3 regions of the Streptomyces sp. NPDC021096 genome follow, and region 3 is predicted to be linked to each of the others. Evidence: riboswitches for the same ligand, from Rfam matches in the RefSeq annotation. Region 3 holds a riboswitch; each other region holds the start of a gene.
The links. A riboswitch is a leader RNA that binds a small molecule or an ion and turns the genes downstream of it on or off. The one in region 3 is predicted to bind thiamine pyrophosphate.
Positions count from the first base shown of each region.

Region 1 (5,780 bases), on a different contig from region 3:
AGGCACGGGCACCCGGCCCCACACCGTCTCCGCGGAGCCACCCCGCACGGTCGCCTCGACCACGTTGTCGAAGCCCAGGAAGCGGGCCACGAACTCCGACGCCGGCCGCTGCCAGACCTCCAGCGGCGTACCCGCCTGGGCGATCCGCCCGTCGCGCATCACCACCACCCGGTCGGCGAGGGCGAACGCCTCGCCCTGGTCATGGGTGACCGCCAGCACCGTCGTGCCCAGCCGGCCGAAGAGCGACCGCAGCTCCACCACGAGCCGTTCCCGCAGGCCCCGGTCCAGCTGCCCCAGCGGCTCGTCCAGCATCAGCAGCCGCGGCTCGGGGGCCAGCGCCCGGGCCAGGGCGACGCGCTGCTGCTCACCGCCCGACAGCTGCCCCACCGACCGCTTGTGCGCGCCCGGCAGGCCCACCAGGTCCAGCAGCTCGTCCACCCGGCGCGCCGTCTCCGCCCGCCCCGCACCGCGCATGCGCAGCCCGAAGGCGACGTTGCCGGCCACGTCCCGCTGCGGGAAGAGCTGGTGGTCCTGGAACATCAGGCCCACGCCGCGCCGGTGCGTGGGCACCCCGGCCTGGTCCTCGCCCGCCAGGGACACCCGCCCGGCGTCCGCCCGCTGCAGCCCGGCCACCACCCGCAGCAGCGTGGACTTGCCGCTGCCGGACGGCCCGAGCACACAGACGATCTCGTGCTCGGCGACGGCGAGGTCGACGGCGTCCAGGGCGGGCCGCCCGCCGAAGCCGACGGTCACCCCTTCGAGTCGCAGCAAGGACACCTAGAACTCTCCCGTACGGTCGGTGCGAATGCGCTCCAGTACCAGCAGCGCCACCGCGCACACCAGCATCAGGATCGTGCTGAGGGCCATCGCCTGGCCGTAATTGAGCTCGCCCGGGCGGCCGAGCAGCCGGGCCACGGCCACCGGAAGGGTGGGGCTGTCGGGCCGGGCGATGAAGACGGTGGCCCCGAACTCGCCCAGCGACACGGCGAACGCGAAGCCCGCCGCCACCGCGAGCGCCCGCCCGACCAGGGGCAGGTCCACCTCGCGCCACGCCCGCAGTGGCGAGGCGCCGAGCACGGCCGCGGCCTCCCGCAGCCGGGCGTCCACCGCGCGCAGTACCGGCAGGACGGTCCGTACGACGAAGGGCACGCCCACCAGGGCCTGGGCCAGCGGCACCAGGATCCAGGAGGTGCGCAGGTCCAGCGGAGGCTCGTCCAGCGCGATCAGGAAGCCGAAGCCGACGGTCACGGCGGAGGTGCCCAGGGGCAGCATCAGCAGCGCGTCGAAGCCCCGCACGAGCCGGCCCTCGCGCCGGGTGAGCGCCGCCGCGGCGAGACCGCCCACCACCACCGCGATGACCGTGGCGGCCAGCGCGTACGCCAGGGAGTTGCCGATCGCCTCCAGGGGCGCGACGACGAACGTACCGCCGCCCTCGCCCGCCGAGGCCAGGGCGCGGTAGAAGGCCAGGCCGTAGCCGTCGGGCCCGTCGAAGGAGCGCAGGACGAGCACCACGAGCGGTACGAGCACGAGCAGCGCGACGACGGCCAGGACCGAGCCCAGCAGCGCCCACTGGGCGGCGCCCTGCGGGCGGCGGGCGGTGCGGGAGGCGTCCACCAGCTTCAGCGTCGCCTCCCGCCGCCGCACGGTCCAGGCGTGCACACCCAGCAGGGCGGCCACGGCCGCGAACTGCACGAGGGTGAGGACGGCGGCCGTGGGCAGGTCCAGCAGCTGCGCGGTCTGCTGGTAGATCTCCACTTCCAGCGTGGCGTAGTGCGGCCCTCCGAGGATCTGGACGACGCCGAAGGAGGTGAAGGTGAACAGGAAGACCATCAGGGCGGCGGCGGCCACGGCCGGGCCCAGCGCGGGCAGGGTCACCCGCCGCCAGGCGGCGAGGCGGCCGGCGCCCAGGACGCGCGCCGCCTCCTCCTGGCGGGGGTCGAGCTGGGCCCACAGGCCGCCGACCGTACGGACGACGACGGCGTAGTTGAAGAAGACGTGGGCGAGGAGGATCGCCCAGACCGTGGTGTCCAGACGCACCCCCCACAGCTCGTCCAGCAGCCCCCCGCGTCCCAGCAGCGCCAGGAAGGCCGAGCCGACCACGACGGTCGGCAGCACGAAGGGGACGGTGACCACGGCCCTCAGCAGGTGCTTGCCGGGGAAGTCGAAGCGCGCGAAGACGTACGCGCCGGGGAGCGCGAGCAGGAGCGTGAGGGCGGTGGAGGCGGCGGCCTGCCAGGTGGTGAACCACAGGACGTCGCCGATGCGGGGGTCGGTGACGACCTCGCCGATGCGGGCGAGCTGCCACTGGCCGCCGGCCTTCAGGCCACGGGAGACGATCGCGGCGACGGGGTAGGCGAAGAAGACCCCGAAGAAGGCGAGCGGCACGGCCATCAGGGCGAGCCGCGTCGCCGTCCGCCGGGGGCCGCCCGGCAGGGGTGCCTGACGGGCGGCCGCTCCGGGGCCGGTCTCGGGACCTACTTCAGGACGAGCGAGGACCATTCCTTGACCCACTGGTCGCGGTTCTTGGCGATCTTCTCGGGCGCGAGCGTCTCCGGGCGGTCGATCCGCGCGCCGTACTTGGTGAAGACCTCGGGCAGCTTGGCGTCCTGGTGGGCCGGCTTGACGAACATCTGGAGGGGCATGTCCTCCTGGAACGTCCTGCTCAGCAGGAAGTCGATCAGGGCCTTGCCGCCCTCGGCGTTCTTGGCGCCCTTGAGCAGGCCCGCGAACTCGATCTGGCGGAAGCAGGTGCCCGTCGCCACGCCGGTCGGGCCCTCCTTGGGCTCCGGCTTCACGCCGAGGACCTCGGCGGGCGGGCTGGAGGCGTAGGAGACGACCAGGGGCTTGTCGCCCTTGGCCTTCCTTCCGGCGGCGGAGCCGGAGAAGCGGTCGTTGTAGGCCTGCTCCCAGCCGTCGACGACCTCGACGCCGTTGTCCTTCAGCTTCTTCCAGTAGTCCTTCCAGCCGTCGTCGCCGTACTTGGCGGCGGTGGCGAGCTGGAAGGCCAGGCCGGGCGAGGAGGTCGCGGCGTTCTCGGTGACCAGGAGGTTCTTGTACTCCGGCTTGACCAGGTCGTCGAAGGACTGCGGCGGGGCCAGCTTGTGGTCCGCGAAGTAGGCGCGGTCGTAGTTGACGCAGATGTCGCCGGTGTCGACCGGGGTGACCCGGTGCTCGGCGGCGTCGGCCTGGAGGTCCTTGGGGACGCCGTCCAGGCCCTTGGCCTCGTACGGCGCGAACAGGCCGTTGTCGAGCGCGCGGGAGAGCAGGGTGTTGTCGACGCCGAAGAAGACGTCGCCCTGCGGGTGGCTCTTGGAGAGGATCGCCTGGTTGACGGCCCGGCCGGCGTCGCCGCTCTTGAGGACCTTGACGGTGTAGCCGGTCTGCTCGGTGAACTTCTCGAGCACGTCCTTGGAGGCCGTGAAGGAGTCGTGCGAGACGAGGGTGACGGTCTTGTCCCCGGACGCCCCCGAGCCCTTGTCGTCCGAGCCGCAGGCCGCGAGGGCGGGCAGGCCCAGCGCGACGGCGGCCGCCGCGCCGAGGGCACGCCGAAGGTTGGTGTTCATGGTGGTGCTGACTCCCTACGCCGGTATGACCCGGATCAGGTCCGAGGGTCTGCGGGCCGTGCCGCACTCTCAGCGCTTGCTGCGCTCCCCTGTCGGATTGTTCATTTGTACGAGTTGATGCAGAGGGACAGTATCAGCGCTCGGTGGCGGCCAGCTGTCCGCACGCCCCGTCGATCTCCTGGCCCCGGGTGTCACGCACGGTCACGGGCACGCCGTGGGCCGCGATCGCCTCGACGAAGGCCCGCTCGTCCTCCGGCCGGGACGCCGTCCACTTCGAGCCGGGGGTGGGGTTGAGCGGGATGAGGTTGACGTGCACCCGCTTGCCCTTGAGGAGCCTGCCGAGCAGGTCACCGCGCCACGCCTGGTCGTTGATGTCGCGGATCAGGGCGTACTCGATGGAGATGCGGCGGCCGGACTTCTCCGCGTACTCCCAGGCGGCGTCGAGGACCTCGCGGACCTTCCAGCGGGTGTTGACCGGCACGAGGGTGTCGCGCAGCTCGTCGTCCGGCGCGTGCAGCGAGACCGCGAGCCGGCACTTGAAGCCCTCGTCGGCGAAGCGGTGCATCGCCGGGACCAGGCCCACCGTGGAGACGGTGATGCCGCGCTGGGAGAGGCCCAGGCCGTCGGGCTCGGGGTCGGTCAGCCGGCGGATGGCGCCGACGACGCGCTTGTAGTTGGCCAGCGGCTCGCCCATGCCCATGAAGACGATGTTGGACAGCCGGGCGGGGCCGCCGGGGACGTCGCCGTCGCGCAGGGCGCGCATGCCGTCGACGATCTGGTGCACGATCTCGGCCGTCGAGAGGTTGCGGTCCAGGCCCGCCTGGCCGGTGGCGCAGAACGGGCAGTTCATGCCGCAGCCGGCCTGGGAGCTGATGCACATGGTGACCCGGTCGGGGTAGCGCATCAGGACGGACTCGACGAGCTTGCCGTCGTGCAGGCGCCACAGGGTCTTGCGGGTGGTGTCGTTGTCGCACGAGATGTGCCGCACCACGCTCATCAGGTCCGGCAGCAGCTCGCCGGCGAGCTTCTCGCGGGACGCGGCCGGGATGTCCGTCCAGGCCGCCGGGTCGTGCGCGTACCGGGCGAAGTAGTGCTGGGAGAGCTGCTTGGCGCGGAACGGCTTCTCGCCGATCGCGGCGACGGCCTCGCGGCGCTCGGCGGGGGTGAGGTCGGCAAGGTGCCGCGGGGGCAGCTTGGCCCCGCGGGGGGCGACGAACGTCAGTTCTCCAGGCGCGGGGGCCATGAGCGAAAACTCCTCATTGCGACGAGAGCGGATGATCTCCGCAGTCGCGGAGCCAGCGGCAGGACGATGCCGGAACCCGGAGGTCTCAGAAAGGGGCACCCCCGCGTGCGCGGGGCCGGAAAAGGGCCCGCCGCGCAGCGACGAGCCCTTCCAGGGTACCTGGCCCGCATCCGGGCCCGATTCGATCTAGGCGGAGCCCACGAACGCCACCATCAGCAGCCACACCACGGGCGCGGTCGGCAGGAGCGAGTCCAGCCGGTCCATGATCCCTCCGTGGCCGGGCAGCAGGGCGCCCATGTCCTTGATGCCCAGGTCCCGCTTGATCATCGACTCGCCGAGATCGCCCAGCGTGGCGCTGACGGCGACCGCGAGGCCGAGCAGCAGCCCCTCCCACCACACGCCGTCCTCGATCAGGAAGTGCATGCACAGCGCGCCCGCCACCATGGCGAACGCCACGGCGCCGAGGAGCCCCTCGCGGGTCTTGCCGGGGCTGATGCGCGGGGCGAGCTTGTGCTTGCCGAACCGCCAGCCCACCGCGTAGGCCCCGGTGTCGCTGACGACCGTCAGGACGAGGAACGTCAGCACCCGCCAGGCGCCGTCCTCCGCCGAGAGCATCAGCGCCACGAAGGTGGCCAGGAACGGCACGTAGAACGCCGCGAAGACGCCGGCGGTGACGTCCTTGAGGTAGTCGTCCGGCGGCTCGGTCATGCGCCACACCAGCACGGCGAGCGCGGTGAAGGCCATGGCCACCCACGCGCCCTCGGGCCCGTTGACATAGCCCGCGACGATCATCGCGGCGCCGCCGATGGCCAGCGGCACCAGGGGTGCCTTGATGGCCTTGCGCTCGGCGAGCCGGGAGGTCAGCTCCCACAGCCCGACCACCACGGCGAGAACGATCACGCCGAGGAAGACGGGCTTGTAGATGAACAAGGAGGCGAGGATCACCGCGCCGAGGCCGATACCGACCCCTATCG
Region 1 covers NZ_JBFADG010000025.1:51,393-57,172, reverse strand. Annotated here, with positions in the region: gene AB0G59_RS24770 (ABC transporter ATP-binding protein) at 1-777, opposite strand, end outside; gene AB0G59_RS24765 (iron ABC transporter permease) at 778-2,391, opposite strand; gene AB0G59_RS24760 (thiamine ABC transporter substrate-binding protein) at 2,475-3,563, opposite strand; TPP riboswitch at 3,559-3,664, opposite strand; gene rlmN (23S rRNA (adenine(2503)-C(2))-methyltransferase RlmN) at 3,697-4,806, opposite strand; gene AB0G59_RS24750 (phosphatidate cytidylyltransferase) at 4,993-5,780, opposite strand, start outside.
Region 1: linked by a shared signal. The riboswitch ahead of AB0G59_RS24760 (thiamine ABC transporter substrate-binding protein) and the one ahead of thiO (glycine oxidase ThiO) in region 3 are both predicted to bind thiamine pyrophosphate.

Region 2 (5,780 bases), on a different contig from region 3:
CGCCCGGGTGCCCGGCCCGTCGGCCGTGCCCATGGTCGCGAGCAGCTGCCGAGCGAGCCCCAGCCCCGTACCTCCCATCGTCAGCGCCTTCGCGAACAGGTCGGACATACCGTCCGCCCCGTTCAGCAGCACCATGTGGTCCACGTTCCCGAACGCCTGAGCCCCGGCCCGCACGATCTCGGGCCAGTTCTCCGCGAGTTGCTGCGCCACCACCGCGTCCTGGTTCTCGGCCAGTGCCGCGGCCCGGGCCTTGATGGCCTCGGCCTCGGCGAGGCCGTTCGCCCGGGCCGCCTCGGCCGCGGCCAGACCCTTGGCCTGCGCCGCCGCGGCCTCGGCCTCGCCCGTCGCGCGGGTCGCCGCCGCCGCGGCGGTGCCACGTGCCGTGGTGGCCTCCGCCTCGGCGGCGGCCGCCGCCTTGACCCTCGTCGCCTCGGCGGCCGCCGCCAGCTCGGTCTCCTTGGCCTTGGCCTGGGCCGCGGAGATGCGGGCGTCGCGCTCGGCCTCGGCCAGCGTCCGCTTCTCGTACGCCGCGGCGTCCGCGGGCTTGCGCACGTCGGCCTGCAGCTGCTGCTCCCGGCGCTGGGCGGCCAGCTCCGCGACCCGGGTCTCCTGGACCACGACCTCCTGCTGGGCCGCCGCCTCGGCGAGCGGACCGGCCTGGCGGGCCTTGGCGGCGGCGCTGTCCCGCTCGGCCTGATAGCCGGCCTGCAGGATCTCGCTGTCGCGGGTCGCCTGGGACATCCGGGCGGCGGCCTGCTGCTCGGCCTCGGTGGCCAGCCGGTCCGCCTCCGCCTGCGCGATCCGGGCGTCCCGCTGGACCGCGGCGGCGTGCGGGGCGGAGAGGTTCTTGATGTAGCCCGTGGGGTCCTGGATCTCATGGATCTGCAGCGAGTCGATGATCAGGCCCAGCTTCTCCATCTCCGTGCCCGACGCGGCCCGGGTCTCGCCCGTCAGCCGCTCCCGGTCGCGGATCATGTCCTCCACGGTCAATCCGCCCACGATCGAGCGCAGATGACCGGCGAAGACGTTGTGCACCCGCTCCGCCATGAACTTCTGCTGGTCCAGGAAGCGGCGGGCGGCGTTGGCGATGGAGACGAAGTCGTCCCCCACCTTGAAGATGACCACGCCATGCACCTTGAGTGGAATGCCCTGTTTCGTCACGCAATCCACGTTCAAATCGGCCTCGTTGAGGTCGAGTGACAACTTCCGCACCACCTGCACCCCCGGCAGCACGAGCGTTCCCCGCCCCGTGACGATCCGGAAGCCCATGCCCTCCTCCAGGCCCTCCGTGCGGTGCTTGGAACCGGAGATGACCAGGGCCTCGTTCGGCTCCGCGACCCGCCACATGAGTTTGAACAGCCCGAGCAGGATGCCGACCGCGACGAGCGCGACCCCCGCCACGATGCCAATGAACATGCGTAGCCCCCCTTTTTGCGGCCCGTCCCGGGCCGTGTGATCAAGAAGAGTCCGCCCGGGCACACCCGGGCGAAGACGCCCCTACCCCCTCGACTGGATCTTGAACGCCCGGAACCGGCAACACCACGTAAGGAAAACCCGGCATCACCGGGCCATCACCCGGCCGTCGCGCCTCAGCCGTAGGCAGGTGTCACATAGACCGTGCGGGGCGGCAGATACTCCACGACCACGACGACCGTGCCCCGCTCGATGCGCCCGTCTCCCTCGGCCGGATAGGCCAGGAACGCCTCGGCGCCGCCCCGCACCCGCACCATCACCTCGCCGACCAGCCCCGGACCGACCGTCCCCGTCACTCTGCCCAGCGCACCGACCACAGGAAGCCCCCCCGTTTCCTCACTTCGCGCGGCGGCGCCTGCCACCCCGCGACCGCGTTCTCCCCGTGCTCGCATTGTGCCGGTCGGCACTGACAACGAGCGCCGCCAGCAGGGTCGTCACCGGGACCGAGGCCACCAGTCCGATGCTGCCCACCAGCGTGCGGACGATCTCCTCCGCGACGATCTCGCTCGTCGCCACCGTCCCCACCCCACTGTCGGCGATGGTGAACAGCAACAGCAACGGCAGGGACGCGCCGGCGTAGGCGAGCACGAGCGTGTTCACCACCGACGCGATGTGGTCCCGCCCGATGCGCATCGCCGAGCCGTACAGTTTGCGCCAATTCGCGGTCGGATCGGCGTCCTTCAGCTCCCACACCGCCGAGGTCTGGGTGACGGTCACGTCGTCGAGCACGCCCAGCGAGCCGATGATGATGCCGGCCAGCAGCAGGCCGCGGATCTCGATCTGCGGATAGAGCCCGTGCACCAGGCCGGTCTGGTCGTCGGTGTTGCCCGTCAGATGGGCCCACTCGATGAACAGCGACCCCAGCAGGCCGATGACCAGCAGGGACATCAGCGTGCCCAGTACCGCCACCGAGGTCCGGGCCGTGAGCCCATGGCACATGTACAGCGCGATCAGCATGATCGCGCTGCCGCCGATCACGGCGACCAGCAGCGGATTCGAGCCCTGGAGGATCGCCGGCAGGATGAACAGCGTCAGTACCCCGAAGCTGATCACCAGCGCGATCAGTGCGAAGAGCCCGCGCAGCCGCCCCACCACCACGACCGCGAGCGCGAAGACCACGGCGAGCACCACCATCGGGAAGGTCCGGTCCACGTCCGTGACCGAATAGCGCAGATTCTCCGGGGCCTTCGGCGCGTACGCCAGGACCACCTTCTGCCCGACGTCGTAGCGGCGGGAAGCGCTCGGCTGTACGACCTCCGTGAAGGTCTTCCCCTTGTCGGGGCCCGAGGTCACCTCGATCGTGGCTTTCTCGCACGGCCCCTGGTCGGCCGGCGGCGCACCCGGCGGCGCCTGCTGTTGCTGCGGCGGCTGCCCGCCCGACCTGGGGCAGGTGAACTCCTCGATCTTCACCACCCGCCCCGACTCCGTCTTCTGGTCGAGGCCCACACCGGTGTGCTGGTGCGGAGGGGCGCCGCCCGGCCAGAGGACTATGAGGCCGGTCACCACGGCGACCGCGAAGGGGATGAGCACCGCCGCGATCACCTTGCGCAGATGCGCCGAAACGGGTGACGCGGGGCCGTGGCCATGGGAGTGGCCATGCCCGTGGGAATGGCCGTGTGCGTGGGGGGTGTGGGGGCTGGGGTCAGTGGGGGTCACCCCCCGATCATCGCAAGCCCCCCTGGCAGCTCCGCGCCGGAAGGCGCTAGCGTGGTGCCACCTTTGCAATCGCGGGAGCTCGGAGCACCGGGCTGAGAGGGCGCTGACCTCCGTACGGAACACGTACGGACGCCGCTGCGTCGACCGCCGAACCTGTTACCGGGTAATGCCGGCGTAGGGAGACTGGTCTGATGACCTCGCAGGATGCACGCACGTCCGAAACCGGCCGGGAGATCGGCTGGAACAAGGACTACGTGACCGGCTCGCGGCCGGACCTCAGGGTTCCGGTGCGGCGAGTGCACCTCACCAACGGGCAGGACGTACGGCTGTACGACACCTCCGGCCCGTACACCGATCCGGCCGTCGCGACGGACGTCCGGCGCGGCCTCCTCCCGCTCCGGGAGAACTGGATCATCGGCCGCGGCGACACCGAGGAGTACGCGGGGCGCCCCATGCGCCCCGAGGACGACGGCATCAAGCACACCTCGCCCCGCGGCGGCCTGAAGAACCTGGACGCCGTCTTCCCCGGCCGCCCCCGCCAGCCCCGCCGGGGCCGCAGCGGCGCCGCGGTGACCCAGCTCGCGTACGCGCGCCGCGGTGAGATCACCGAGGAGATGGAGTACGTCGCCCTCCGCGAGAACGTCTCCCCCGAGACGGTCCGCGAGGAGATCGCGGCCGGCCGCGCCGTGCTCCCGGCGAACGTGAACCACCCGGAGATCGAGCCGATGATCATCGGCAAGAAGTTCCTGGTCAAGGTGAACGCCAACATCGGCAACTCCGCTGTGACCTCCTCCATCGAGGAGGAGGTGGAGAAGATGACCTGGGCCACCCGCTGGGGTGCCGACACGGTCATGGACCTCTCCACCGGCCGCAACATCCACACCACCCGCGAGTGGGTGCTGCGCAACTCCCCCGTCCCCATCGGCACCGTCCCGCTCTACCAGGCCCTGGAGAAGGTCGACGGCAAGGCCGAGGAGCTGACCTGGGAGATCTACAAGGACACGGTCATCGAGCAGGCCGAACAGGGCGTCGACTACATGACCGTCCACGCCGGCGTGCTGCTGCGCTACGTCCCGCTGACCGCCCGCCGCAAGACCGGCATCGTCTCGCGCGGCGGCTCGATCATGGCCGCGTGGTGCCTGGCGCACCACAAGGAGTCGTTCCTCTACGAGAACTTCGAGGAGCTCTGCGAGATCCTCGCCGCGTACGACGTCACGTACTCCCTGGGCGACGGCCTGCGCCCCGGCTCGATCGCGGACGCGAACGACGAGGCGCAGTTCGCGGAGCTCAGGACGCTCGGCGAGCTCAACACCATCGCCAAGCGCCATAACGTCCAGACGATGATCGAGGGCCCGGGCCATGTCCCGATGCACAAGATCAAGGAGAACATCGACCTCCAGCAGGAGATCTGCGAGGAGGCGCCGTTCTACACGCTCGGCCCCCTGACGACGGACGTCGCACCGGCGTACGACCACATCACCTCGGGGATCGGCGCGGCGATGATCGCCTGGTGGGGCACCGCGATGCTCTGCTACGTCACGCCCAAGGAGCACCTGGGCCTGCCGGACCGCGACGACGTGAAGACCGGCGTCATCACCTACAAGATCGCCGCGCATGCGGCGGATCTCGCCAAGGGCCACCCCGGGGCGCAGGAGTGGGACGACGCCCTCTCCGACGCGCGTTTCGAATTCCGCTGGGAGGACCAGTTCAATCTGGCCCTGGACCCGGAGACGGCCCGCGCCTTCCACGACGAGACGCTTCCGGCCGAGCCGGCGAAGACGGCGCACTTCTGCTCGATGTGCGGACCCAAGTTCTGTTCGATGAAGATCTCCCAGGACATTCGCCGTGAGCACGGGGGAGATCTTGCCGTCGCCGCCGGGGAAGCCGTCGATCCGCAGGCCGGAATGGCGCAGAAGTCCAAGGAGTTCGCGGCCTCGGGCAATCGCGTATATCTGCCGATCGCGGACTGAACCGCCCGGACCGGCCGACCGGTGGACCACCGGCCTATTCGGGCCGGTGGTCCGTGCCGAACTCCGGGCTCGTGAAATCCGGGCTGGTGAAGCCCGCACGGGTGGACGAGGACGGGTCGCTGTCGGGGCTGGAGAAGCCGGGCCGGGAGTAGCCGAGCTGGGGGGTGCGGCCGGGGCCGGAAGGCTGCCTGCGCACGGGGGCGGGGCGTGGCCCCGATCCGTTGGCCAGCGCTTCGCGGAGGAAGGGCAGGATGCCGCGCTCCAGCAGCGCCCGCCGCCAGGCCTCGCGGGCCTGCTCGGCCGCCTCGGAGAGTCCGTCGCCGTGCGGCGCCTCCTGCTGCCGGCCGTTGCGCAGGGCGGTGCGCAGCATGCCGGACATGGCGACCAGCACTCCGGCGACGGTGAAGCCGCCGAACCACCAGCCGACCGTGATCATCTGGCCCGCGACGGGCTCGCTCGAGCCGACCGTCCGCATGACGTAGCCGATCAGCAGGAAGAGGAACGCGGCGATCCCCGCCAGGGCCGGGGCCAGGACGGCCAGGACCGCTCCTGCGCCGGCGCCCTCGTCCTCGGGCACGTCGGCGGGTTCCGTCTCGGGACAGGGCGCGCTGCCGTGGCCGCCCTCGCCGCCGTGCGCCACCGCGCTGGCGACCGGCCGGGGCCGGGCGGCGGCCGACCGGG
Region 2 covers NZ_JBFADG010000007.1:180,963-186,742, forward strand. Annotated here, with positions in the region: gene AB0G59_RS13660 (SPFH domain-containing protein) at 1-1,416, opposite strand, end outside; gene AB0G59_RS13665 (hypothetical protein) at 1,590-1,790, opposite strand; gene AB0G59_RS13670 (YibE/F family protein) at 1,810-3,129, opposite strand; TPP riboswitch at 3,191-3,327, shown strand; gene thiC (phosphomethylpyrimidine synthase ThiC) at 3,321-5,099, shown strand; gene AB0G59_RS13680 (hypothetical protein) at 5,134-5,780, opposite strand, start outside.
Region 2: linked by a shared signal. The riboswitch ahead of thiC (phosphomethylpyrimidine synthase ThiC) and the one ahead of thiO (glycine oxidase ThiO) in region 3 are both predicted to bind thiamine pyrophosphate.

Region 3 (5,780 bases):
GTCAGGTGGGCGACGGGGGTCAGGGTGGTGTCGGTCGCGATCCGCTCCGTGGCCCGCACGGTGCCCTCACGGGAGGAACCGCCGGCGCCGTAGGTCACCGAGACGAAGGTGGGGCCGACGGCCTCAATGCGGCGGATGGCGTTCCACAGCGTCCGCTCGCCCTTCTCCGTCCTTGGGGCGGCGAACTCGAAGGAATACGAACGCTCGCCGGAGGCAAGCAGGTCACGCACCGTGCGCGCGTGGTCCGTCCTGGTGGAGGCAGTGCCAAGGGCCATACCGGCAAGTTAACCAGCGGCCCGTGGGGCCCCCAAGCCAGATCGGCGATTTGCCCTTTTCGCCCGACCGGTATCCAGCGGGTGTCTCACGCCTCGGACAACTGCCGTCCCGCGTGGGCCCGGATCCGCCCGGCGAGCCGTGCGGCGGCCTCGCCCGGGTCGTCCGCCTCGGTGATGGCCCGCACCACCACGACGCGCCGGGCGCCGGCGTCCAGCACCTCGTCCAGATTGCCCTCGTCGATGCCGCCGATCGCGAACCACGGCCGTACGGGCTCGAGCGCGGCGGCGTAGCGCACCAGGGACAGCCCCGGGGCGTGGCGGCCGGGCTTGGTGGGGGTCGGCCAGCAGGGGCCGGTGCAGAAGTAGTCCACGCCGGGCTCGGCGACGGCGGCGGCCACCTCGGCCTCCGCGTGTGTGGAGCGGCCGATCAGCACGTCCTCGCCGAGGACGGCGCGGGCGGCGGGCACGGGCAGGTCGCCCTGGCCCAGGTGCAGCACGTCGGAGCCGGCGGCGTGCGCGACGTCCGCGCGGTCGTTGACCGCCAGCAGCCTGCCGTGGCGGCGGGCCGCGTCGGCGAAGACGGCGAGGTGCTCCAGCTCCTCCCCCGCCTCCATGCCCTTGTCGCGCAGCTGGATGATGTCGACGCCGGAGGCGAGGACCGCGTCCAGGAACTCCGGCAGGTCGCCCTGGCGCTTGCGCGCGTCGGTGCACAGGTACAGCCGGGCGTCGGCGAGCCGCTCGCGCGCGGTGACGGACATCGGGTCTCTCCCCGGGTCGGCGGCGTACGGGCCGGGGGCCGCCCGCTGGGCGTCCCCGGCCCGTACGCCGGACGGTTCACTCGGTCTCGGTCAGACGGCGAGCGCCTGGGCGCGGCGCTTCACCTCCGTGCCGCGATTCTCGCGCAGCGCCTGCGCCGGCGTGCCGGGCAGGGTGGGGTCGGCAGTGAAGAGCCACTCCAGCATCTCCTCGTCGCTGAAGCCGTCGTCCCGCAGCAGCGTCAAGGTCCCGGCCAGGCCCTTGACCACCTTGTCCTCGCCGATGAAGTCGGCGGGCACCATGAGCACTCGGTTCTCGCCACGGCGCACCGCGATCAGCTGGCCTTCCTTGACCAGCTGCCGGACGCGCGTCACCTCGACATCGAGCTTGTCTGCGATGTCGGGGAGGTTGAGCCAGGCGGGGACGAGAGCATCGATCTTTGCGTCAATCTCGGTCACGGGACAAGCCTGCCATCCGGGACTGACAGCCGGTAGCCGGGTTGACCCGAGCCGGGCCGGGAACCCCCGCCGACATCACCCCACCGGGCGCTCAGAGCGCGGCGGACTTCAGCGGAACCGAGGCGTCCGCCGCCTTCGCGCGGTCCAGCGCGGCGCCCTTCTCGATGAGCTTGCGCCCCTGGGCGAGGTCGCGCGGCCGCCCCACGGCCAGCAGCGCCACCAGGACGCCCGAGCGCAGCCAGCACACCGTCCAGGCCGCCCCCGAGGGGTTGCCGCGCCACAGGAGCTCGTCGGCGCCCGCGTGGTGGCCCGCGTACTGCACGAAGCGCCCGAACTGCTCCGACCAGAAGTAGGGCACCGGGTCGTACACCGGGCTCTCGGCGGGCCCGTGGACGATGTTCTCGGCGACGGTCCGCGGCCCCTGCAGAGCGTTGTCCCAGTGGTGCACCAGCAGCCGCTCGCCGTAGCGGGCCGAGGGGAAGGAGCAGCAGTCGCCGACCGCGTAGACGTCCGGCAGGGAGGTGCGCAGCCGGTCGTCGGTGACGACGGAGGCGTCGGGTGCGAGCTCGACGCCCGAGCCGGCCAGCCAGCCCGTCGCGGGCCGCGCGCCGATGCCCACGACCACCGCGTCCGCGGGCAGGCGGGTGCCGTCGGCGAGGAGGACCGCCCCCGGCTCCACGGCGGCCACGCGCGCGCCCGTGAGGAGCCGGGCCCCGCTGTCGGCGTACCACTCGGCCATGTGGGCGGCGACCTCGGCCGGCATGGCGCCCGCCAGCGGCCGGTCCGCGGCCTCGACGACGGTCACCCGGCAGCCGGCCTCGCGCGCGGCGGTCGCGAGCTCCGCGCCGATCCAGCCGGCCCCGACGGCGACGACGTCGCGCTGCCCGGCCAGGACCGGGCGCAGCCGCTCGGCGTCGTCGACAGTGCGCAGCACGTGGACGCCCGGCTGGTCCTCGCCGCCGGGCAGGGTGATCGGCTCGGCGCCGGTGGCGATGACCAGCACGTCGTACGGCACGGGGCCGCGCCGCGTCTGCAGGACGTGCTCGTCGGCGCTCAGGCCGGTGGCCTCCAGGCCGAGCTCCAGGTCGATGCCGAGCGAGTCGAAGTCCACCTCGAAGGCGGATCCCTCCGCCCTGCCGAGCAGCACGGCCTTGGACAGGGGCGGCCGGTCGTAGGGCTGGTGGGGCTCGGCGCCCAGCAGGGAGATCGCGCCGTTCCAGCCCTGCTCGCGCAGGGCGACCGCGGTCTGCACCCCGGCCATGCCCGCGCCGACGATGACGACGCGCCGGTCACCGGAAGGTTTCGTCTGCTCGCTCACCCGATCACTGTAGGACGGCGGCCCGCGTCTGCCGCAGCACCGCGTGAGGAGACCTCTGACACAACGTCACGGGGGTTGCCCCCGCTCCCCCGGATCCCCCACGGGGGCGCGGCGCGGCGCGTGTGCGGCCCTCCGCGCGGTGCGGCCGCCCTTCCGGGCGGTCCTCGGCGCGTACTAGGGTGGCCGCTGCACGCACTCGCGGGAGCCCGGACGCACCGGGCTGAGAGGGAGGCTGGACGGCCTCCGACCGTACGAACCTGATCCGGGTCATGCCGGCGAAGGGAGGGGCTGGACGCCCATGCACGCGCATCGAAATCCTGCGCACCATTCCTGTGACGTCCTCGTCATCGGCGGGGGCGTCATCGGCCTCGTCACGGCGTGGCGCGCCGCCCAGCGCGGCCTGCGCACCGCCGTCGCCGACCCGGCGCCCGGCGGCGGCGCGGCGCGGGTGGCGGCCGGGATGCTGGCCGCCGTGACCGAACTGCACTACGGCGAGCAGACGCTGCTCGCCCTCAACCTGGCCTCCGCGCGGCGCTATCCGCAGTTCACGGCCGAGCTGGAGGAGGCCAGCGGCCAGGACACCGGCTACCGCGCCTGCGGCACGCTGGCCGTCGCGCTGGACGCCGACGACCGGGCGCACCTGAGGGAGCTGCACGCCCTGCAGCAGCGATCGGGCCTGGAGTCGCAGTGGCTGTCGGGGCGCGAGTGCCGTCGGCTGGAGCCGATGCTCGCGCCCGGCGTACGCGGGGGGCTGCGGGTGGACGGCGACCACCAGACCGACCCCCGGCGGCTCGCGCGGGCCCTGCTGACGGCCTGTGAGCGGGCCGGGGTCGTCTTCCACCGCTCGGAGGCGGTACGGGCCCTGATCGCCGCGGGCCGGGCCGCCGGGGCGGAGCTCGCGGACGGCACCCGGGTCGCCGCCGGGCAGACGGTGCTGGCGGCGGGCAGCCTCAGCGGCCGCCTCGCGGGCCTGCCCGAGCACGTGCTGCCGCCCGTCCGCCCGGTCAAGGGCCAGATCCTGCGGCTGCGCGTCCCGGCCTCCCACCGGCCGTTCCTCTCCCGGACGCTGCGGGCGGTCGTCCGCGGCGGCCCGGTGTACCTGGTGCCGCGCGAGAACGGCGAGCTGGTCGTCGGCGCGACGACCGAGGAGCTGGGCTGGGACACCACCGTGACGGCGGGCGGCGTCTACGAGCTGCTGCGCGACGCCCACGAGCTGGTGCCCGGCATCACCGAGCTGCCCCTGGTGGAGACCCTCGCGGGGCTGCGCCCGGGCTCCCCGGACAACGCCCCGCTGCTCGGTCCGACCGAGCTGCCGGGGCTGCTCGCGGCCACCGGCCACCACCGAAACGGCGTGCTGCTGACCCCCGTCACCGGTGACGTGATGGCCGAGGTCCTGACCACCGGGCGGCTGCCCGAGGCGGCCCGCCCCTTCTCCCCCCGACGCTTCACCCCCGCATTCCAGGAGCAGTCCGCATGACCGGCAGCGAAGTCGCCACCCACACCATCAGCGTCAGCGTCAACGGAGAGCGCCGCGCCGTCCCGGCGGGGACGACCCTCGGCGGGCTCGTCTCGACGCTCACCGACGCGCACAGCGGCGTCGCCGCCGCCGTCAACGAAGCCGTCGTGCCCCGGGGCCGGTGGCAGGAGACCGTGCTCGACGACGGGGACCGCGTCGAGGTCCTCACCGCGGTGCAGGGGGGCTGATCAGCACAGATGGCTGACGATCTGCTCACCGTCGCGGACACCTCCTTCACCTCCCGGCTGATCATGGGCACGGGCGGCGCCCCGAGCCTGGACGTGCTCGAACGCGCCCTCATCGCCTCCGGGACCGAGCTGACCACGGTCGCCATGCGCCGCCTCGACGCGACCGTGCGGGGTTCGGTGCTGTCGGTGCTGGAGAAGCACGGCATCCGGGTGCTGCCGAACACGGCGGGCTGCTTCACCGCCGGCGAGGCGGTGCTCACCGCCCGGCTGGCCCGCGAGGCGCTCGGCACGGACTGGGTCAAGCTCGAGGTGATCGCCGACGAGCGCACCCTGCTGCCCGACCCCATCGAGCTGCTGGACGCGGCCGAGATCCTGGTGGACGACGGCTTCACCGTGCTGCCGTACACCAATGACGACCCGGTCCTGGCCCGCAAGCTGGAGGACGTCGGCTGTGCGGCGATCATGCCGCTGGGCGCGCCGATCGGTTCCGGCCTCGGCATCCGCAATCCGCACAACTTCCAGCTGATCACCGAGCGCGCGGGCGTCCCGGTGATCCTGGACGCGGGCGCGGGCACCGCCTCGGACGCCGCGCTGGCCATGGAGCTGGGGTGTGCGGCCGTGATGCTGGCCTCGGCCGTGACGCGCGCGCAGGAGCCGGTGATGATGGCCGAGGCCATGCGGCACGCGGTGGAGGCGGGCCGGCTGGCCCACCGGGCGGGGCGGATCCCGCGCCGGCACTTCGCCGAGGCGTCGTCGCCGGTGGCGGGCCGCGCGGACCTGGATCCCGAGCGGCCGGCGTTCGGCCGCCCGTAGCGCCGCCCCGAACGGGCATTCCTGTCACTGTTCGGCTTCAGAAAGCGCGAGCGAGGCACAACGCGCACGGGGTGTCGGTCATGGCTCGTAAACTCCTATGCCGTGGATACGACCCTGCCGGACCCCCTCGTCGATCACCTGCTCGACGGCCGTTACCGCGTCGAGGCGCGGGTGGCCGTGGGCGGCATGGCCACGGTGTACCGCGCGCTGGACACCCGGCTCGACCGGGTGCTCGCCCTGAAGGTGATGCACCCCTCGCTGGCCGCCGACGGGGCCTTCGTGGACCGCTTCATCCGTGAGGCCAAGTCCGTGGCCCGGCTCGACCACCCCAACGTGGTGAGCGTCTTCGACCAGGGCACCGACGGCCGGTACGTCTATCTCGCGATGGAGTACGTGGCCGGGTGCACGCTGCGCGACGTGCTGCGCGAGCGCGGGGCCCTGCAGCCGCGCGCCGCG
Region 3 covers NZ_JBFADG010000008.1:151,739-157,518, reverse strand. Annotated here, with positions in the region: gene metF (methylenetetrahydrofolate reductase [NAD(P)H]) at 1-275, opposite strand, end outside; gene thiE (thiamine phosphate synthase) at 362-1,033, opposite strand; gene AB0G59_RS14700 (Rv2175c family DNA-binding protein) at 1,124-1,489, opposite strand; gene AB0G59_RS14695 (FAD-dependent oxidoreductase) at 1,581-2,807, opposite strand; TPP riboswitch at 2,996-3,108, shown strand; gene thiO (glycine oxidase ThiO) at 3,106-4,284, shown strand; gene thiS (sulfur carrier protein ThiS) at 4,281-4,511, shown strand; gene AB0G59_RS14680 (thiazole synthase) at 4,521-5,324, shown strand; gene pknB (Stk1 family PASTA domain-containing Ser/Thr kinase) at 5,427-5,780, shown strand, end outside.